Regions from separate parts of the Pseudobacillus badius genome, predicted to be linked through region 2. Evidence: predicted binding sites of a transcription regulator. Region 2 holds the regulator's gene; the other holds the start of a gene.

Region 1 (3,408 bases), on a different contig from region 2:
GGAAAAACAATGGATTGATGTCCGCACACCGGGAGAATTTAATGCAGGTCATATTGCCGGCTTTAAAAACATTCCGCTTCATCAGCTGTCTGCCCGTTTGAAGGAACTTGATCCCCAGCAAGAGGTTGTGGTGATGTGCCAGAGCGGCATGCGCAGCCAAAAGGCTGCCCGGCTATTAAAGAAGAAAGGCTTTAAGCATATTGCCAACGTAGCCGGCGGCATCGGCGCGTGGAGATAAAAAATAGGAAAGGGGAGAAGAACGAATGGATTGGTCTATTGGCTGGATTGCTGTTATTTTTTTCATTGGATTTATTGGCTCTTTTCTATCCGGAATGGTTGGCATCGGCGGCTCTATTATTAAATACCCGATGCTCTTGTATATTCCGCCCATGCTGGGCTTTGCGGCCTTCAGCGCCCACGAGGTTGCCGGCGTCAGCGCGGTCCAAGTCTTTTTTGCGACAATTGCCGGGGTATGGGCATACCGGAAAAGCGAGTATTTAAATAAGACGTTGATTATTTACATGGGGGCTGCCATTCTTGTCGGAAGTTTTATTGGAGGATTTGGCTCGCAGAAGATGGATGAATCCACTGTTAATGTGATTTATGGAGTGCTTGCTGCACTTGCTGCGGTCATGATGTTTATTCCTAAGAGAAACTTGGACGATCGGCCAATGGAGGAAGTGAAATTTAGTAAATGGCTTGCTGCCTTCTTTGCTTTCGTTGTTGGCATCGGTGCCGGGATTGTCGGAGCTGCCGGAGCATTTTTGCTTGTGCCGATTATGCTCGTTATCTTAAAAATTCCAACGAGAATGACGATTGCCAGCTCGCTCGCTATTACCTTTATTTCCTCGATCGGTTCGACAGCCGGCAAACTCATGACTGGACAAGTGCTGTTTATGCCGGCTGTTATTATGGTAGTGGCCAGCCTTCTTGCTTCGCCGCTTGGCGCCAAAGCAGGACAAAAAATGAATACGAAAATATTGCAGTGGCTGCTTGCTGTCTTAATTGCGGCTACAGCCATTAAAATTTGGGTGGATATTTTAGTATAAAGCAAGCCCTCTCTAATGAATGGAAAGAGTTAGGCTGCCGGCAAATTCGATAAAAATCGAGTTTGCCGGCAGCTTTTTTATTTTGCTGGCGGGCTCAGCTGGTTTCCCTTCCGGTCGCTTCAATCAACAGCCGTGCAATTATTCTCCTAGAGCCGATGAGACCAGCCTTGCTCGTTCTATCAGTTTCTCTGCTATGAACTTAAGGAAGGTGGCCAGCAGGACTTAGAGAGAAACAGGAACATATGTGCGTTTATTAATAGCCAGCCAGGTTTCATTTATGCTAAAATGGGGATTATGATTACTAACAATAGAAAACGGCACAAGCTTTAATAGAAAGCATGTTGATAGAACAGAATAAGCACATTTGCCAGGAGGCAGGGGGTTGAATGGTGAAGAACCAATTTGAAATCGTGTCTAAATACAGCCCGCAAGGCGACCAGCCAAAAGCGATTGCTGAGCTTGTTTCGGGCATAAAGGAAGGAAAGAAGCATCAGACGCTGCTCGGAGCGACAGGGACCGGGAAAACTTTCACGATCTCTAACGTGATTAAAGAAGTAAACAAGCCGACGCTTGTCATTGCCCATAATAAGACGCTTGCGGGCCAGCTGTACAGTGAATTTAAAGAGTTTTTTCCGAATAACGCTGTTGAATATTTTGTCAGCTACTACGATTATTATCAGCCGGAGGCTTATGTGCCGCAGACGGATACATTTATTGAAAAAGACGCAAGCATCAACGATGAGATTGACAAGCTGCGCCACTCGGCTACTTCTTCTTTGTTTGAGCGCAACGATGTCATCATTATTGCCAGTGTATCGTGTATTTACGGTTTGGGCTCGCCGGAGGAATATCGTGACCTCGTGATTTCTTTGCGCGCCGGGATGGAGATTGAACGGAATCAATTGCTGCGCAAGCTCGTGGACGTCCAATACGAGCGCAATGATATTGACTTTAAGCGGGGGACTTTTCGCGTGCGCGGAGATGTAGTGGAAATCTTTCCTGCCTCCCGTGACGAGCATTGCATTCGAGTGGAGTTTTTCGGAGATGAGATTGACCGGATCCGCGAAGTCGATGCGCTGACTGGCGAAATTATTGGCGACCGTGAACATGTCGCTATTTTTCCAGCTTCCCACTTCGTTACAAGAGAAGAAAAAATGAGAATCGCGATTGGCAACATTGAGCAAGAATTGGAAGAGCAGCTCGCTGTTTTGCGTGCGGAAAATAAATTGCTTGAGGCCCAGCGGCTTGAGCAGCGGACGCGTTATGATTTAGAGATGATGAGGGAAATGGGATTTTGCTCAGGCATTGAGAATTATTCCCGCCATTTAACCTTGCGCCCGCCTGGCTCCACACCGTATACACTGCTTGATTACTTTCCAGAAGATTTTCTTATTGTAGTGGATGAATCACATGTGACGCTTCCGCAAATCCGGGGAATGTTTAACGGTGACCAGGCGCGCAAGCAAGTGCTTGTCGATCATGGCTTCCGCCTTCCATCGGCCAAGGATAACCGGCCGCTGAAGTTTGAAGAATTTGAAGAGCATGTGCGTCAAATTGTCTATGTATCCGCCACGCCAGGGCCATATGAGATCGAGCATACTCCGCAAATGACCGAACAAATCATCCGGCCGACCGGCCTGCTTGATCCAACGGTCGACGTTCGCCCGATTGAAGGCCAGATTGATGACCTGATAAGTGAAATTAATGAGCGGACGGCTCGGAATGAACGCGTGCTTGTAACAACGCTAACGAAGAAAATGTCTGAAGACTTAACGGATTATTTAAAGGAGATCGGTGTCAAAGTCCAATATCTTCATTCGGAAATAAAGACGCTGGAACGAATAGAAATTATCCGGGATCTGCGTCTTGGAAAATTCGATGTGCTGGTAGGCATCAACTTGTTGAGAGAGGGGCTCGATATTCCTGAAGTCTCACTTGTGACCATATTGGATGCTGATAAGGAAGGGTTTCTCCGCTCGGAACGCTCGCTGATCCAGACGATGGGACGGGCTGCCCGCAATGCCGGCGGCCATGTGATTATGTATGCCGACAAAATCACTGATTCTATGGCCAAGGCGATAGAAGAAACGAAGCGGCGCCGTGAGATTCAACAGGCGTACAATGAAAAACACGGCGTTACGCCAAAAACCATTCAGAAAGATATTCGTGATGTGATCCGGGCCACGCATGCAGCGGAAGAAGCAGAAAGCTATGAAACGGCCGCTTCCAAGAAGAAACTAGCTCCGCAAGAACGGAATCGCCTGATTGCCAGCTTAGAAAATGAAATGAAGGCAGCAGCCAAAGCGCTCGACTTTGAATTGGCCGCCCAGCTGCGTGATGCATTGTTAGAGTTGAAATC
Region 2 (3,408 bases):
GATTTATCTTGACGGCAATTCGCTGGGTTTGCTGTCTAAACGGTCGGAAGCCTCATTATTGGAGCTTTTGGATTCGTGGAAACAATTTGGGATTGACGGCTGGACAGAAGGAAACCATCCATGGTATCACCTTTCTGAACAGCTAGGGAGAAAGCTGGCGCCATTAGTGGGAGCCTGTCCTGAAGAGGTAATCGTAACCGGGTCTACAACAACGAACCTCCATCAAATGGTCGCAACCTTTTATCAGCCGCAAGGCAATCGAACGAAAATACTGGCGGACGAATTGACCTTTCCTTCCGATATTTATGTGCTGCAAAGCCAGCTAAAGCTGAAAGGCTACAATCCGGACACACACTTAATCCGCGTGAAAAGCCGGGATGGTCGCTTTCTTGATGAAGAGAGGATTATTGAGGCGATGACCGGGGAAGTTGCTTTAGCGGTGTTGCCTAGTGTGCTTTATCGAAGCGGGCAAATTCTTGATATGCGGCGCCTGGCAAAAGCTGCTCATACGCGCGGAGTTTTGATTGGCTTTGACCTTTGCCACTCCGTCGGCGCTATCTTGCATGAGTTAAGTGCGTGGGAAGCAGACTTTGCTGTTTGGTGCAATTACAAGTATTTGAATAGCGGCCCCGGAAGTGTCGGCGCATTATATGTAAATAAGAAGCATATCGGAAGATTTCCCGGCCTTGCAGGATGGTTCAGCTCCGCTAAACATAAGCAATTTGATATGGAACACGTGCTGACACCGGCTGAGGCAGCAGGAGCCTATCAAATCGGCACCCCTCACATATTAAGCGCAGCACCTTTAATTGGATCGCTTCAGATGTTTGAGGAAGCAGGCATGGAAAATCTGCGGAAAAAGTCTTTGGATATGACGCGTTACATGATGAAGCTGATTATGAAAGAGCGGCAGCATATAAGGGTTGAAATTGGCAATCCTTTAGAGGATCACCAGCGCGGCGGGCATATTTATTTAGAGCATAAAGAAGCAGCGCGCATTTGCAGAGCATTGAAGGCGAATGGGGTCATTCCTGATTTTCGAGCCCCCAACGGCATCCGGCTGGCGCCTGTTCCTCTCTACAATACGTATAAAGAAGTATGGGAGGCTGTGCAAATTCTAAGAAGAATCATGGAAGAGGAGCAATACAAGCAGTTTAAAAACGAGCGGGGCGTTATTGCCTAAGAAAAGGCTCTTATAAATCCTTCGGTATGACCGGTTCCTACCAAGAAAGTTCTTTCTCTGGCCGCCACACAGCTGGAGATTTTTTTGTTTTTTCGAATAAATCATATTTACTGAATTTTTTCATAGGATAGAGTAACTGTTTCTCTACTATTCTCTTAAAAAGTAACAACTCCTTTCAGCGGCAGGCTAAAAAGGAGCTGTACAGTCATTAATGAATATCGCGATAGACACCGATTACTTTGCCTAGAATAGTAGCGTTCGGCAAAATGATTGGCTCCATGGATGAATTTTCAGGCTGAAGCCGGATAAAATCTTTTTCCTTAAAGAAGCGCTTGACAGTCGCTTCATCTTCTTCAGTCATGGCTACAACAATTTCGCCGTTTTTGGCTGTTTGCTGCTGCCGGACAACCACATAATCACCATCTAAAATCCCTGCTTCAATCATGCTGTCACCCATAATTTCAAGCATAAACACATGTTCATCAGCCGGAGCCAAGCGTTCAGGCAAAGGGAAATACTCTTCAATGTTTTCGATCGCGGTAATCGGCAAGCCTGCTGTTACTTTTCCGATTAACGGCACATTAACTACCTTTTGGCGCGGCACCGCGTCCTCCATTTCCAGTATTTCAATAGCGCGCGGCTTCGTTGGATCGCGGCGGATCAATCCTTTGCTTTCCAGCCGGGAAAGATGACCGTGGACAGTAGAACTGGATGCAAGCCCGACGGCTTCACCGATTTCCCGAACGGACGGAGGATAGCCTTTTGCTTTGACTTCCAGCTTGATAAAGTCCAAAATATCCTGCTGCCTCTTCGATAATTTTGTCATTTGTCTGCACCTCTTAGATTTGTCTCTTTTCTGTATTATAACATGCTATTTTTCGTGATACAAACATAAGTTCGAATAAAATCTTGACTCAAACAAATGTTCCTATTACAATAAAAATAAATATACGAACGAATATTCGCTTGAAAGGGCTGTGAAGTGATGAAAACATTTGTAAAAAACAATTCTTTTGTTCTCTTATTTATGGCTGTTACAATAATAGCGGGAGCAATGCTGATTTTCAGCGTGAGCGAGGAAGGACTTCCGTATCAAGAAATTACCGTGCAGGAAGGAGACTCGCTTTGGAGCATTGCCAAACAATACAACAATGCCAAAGACATGAAGGAAGAGGATTTCATTATGTGGGTTCAAAAAGAAAATCAGCTGCATTCTGTGAAAATTCTGCCTGGTGATACATTGATTATCCCCGTTGCCTCGCATCCCTCTCACGCGGGCGGGCAAGTCGCATTCAAAGGAGAATGAGTTTAAGTGAAAGCTATTATATATTGCCGCGTAAGTACGAAAAAGGAAGTTCAGGAAACCTCGCTTCAGCGGCAGGAGGAGGAGCTGCTCAGCCTTGCTGCCAAAAAAGGGTACGAGGTGGCAGAGGTTATTAAGGAGCAGGCGAGCGGGTATGATCTGGACAGGCCAGGCATGCTTGATTTACTTGATTTAGCGAAAAGGGAGCCGATTGATGCTGTTCTCATTCAGGATGAAACGAGAATTGGAAGAGGGAACGCTAAAATTGCTTTGCTGCACTGCTTGTTTAAAGAAGGGGTCAAGGTGTTCAGCATCGCCGATGATGGAGAATTGCAGCTGTCTGAATCTGACTCCATGGTTATTCAAATTGTCAGCATGGTAGAGGAGTACCAGCGAAAGATTCATAACTTAAAAATCAAACGAGGCATGAAGCGGGCGGTGGAAAATGGTTTCCGGCCGGAAGAAAATTTGAAAAACCGGGGAAATCCTGCTGGCAGGGAGAGAAAAGAAGTACCTGTAGAAGAGATTGTCCGGCTGCGCCGCAACAATTTAACCTTTGAAGAAATTGCTGCTACATTAAAGGGGTTTGGCTATCAAGTATCAAAAGCGACTGTCCATAGAAGGTTTCAAGAGTATACCGAACAGGCGGGCGAAGAGATTGACTAAGCAATCCACTTGTTTGTTCGTGCACTTTTTAATACAATAAGGGCAAGAATTAAATGCTGAAAAGAAAGGAGAGCCTGCTAATTGACAATGGATTAGCAGCAACCCATGTATGCTTTCTGAAGATAAACTTGCCCGCATTAATGAACTTTCCAAAAAATCAAAAACGACAGGACTGTCCGCTGAAGAACAAGCAGAACAGGCCAGCCTGCGTCAAGAATATTTAGCAGCTTTTCGTTCATCTATGAAGGATACAGTA

What was found. The regulator LexA, encoded in region 2, represses DNA repair genes until DNA is damaged. The targets are predictions, from matches to a motif close to CGAACATATGTTCG.
Region 1: a site for LexA is predicted at 1,285-1,298, ahead of uvrB (excinuclease ABC subunit UvrB). Genes of this name have one in related genera too.

The regions. Positions count from the first base shown of each region.
Region 1 covers NZ_MWMM01000003.1:136,448-139,855, reverse strand. The annotation lists gene B1A98_RS06940 (rhodanese-like domain-containing protein) at 1-238, shown strand, start outside; gene B1A98_RS06935 (sulfite exporter TauE/SafE family protein) at 264-1,049, shown strand; gene uvrB (excinuclease ABC subunit UvrB) at 1,436-3,408, shown strand, end outside.
Region 2 covers NZ_MWMM01000001.1:515,677-519,084, forward strand. The annotation lists gene kynU (kynureninase) at 1-1,183, shown strand, start outside; gene lexA (transcriptional repressor LexA) at 1,392-2,009, opposite strand; gene yneA (cell division suppressor protein YneA) at 2,169-2,489, shown strand; gene B1A98_RS02495 (YneB family resolvase-like protein) at 2,496-3,152, shown strand; gene B1A98_RS02500 (DUF896 domain-containing protein) at 3,262-3,408, shown strand, end outside.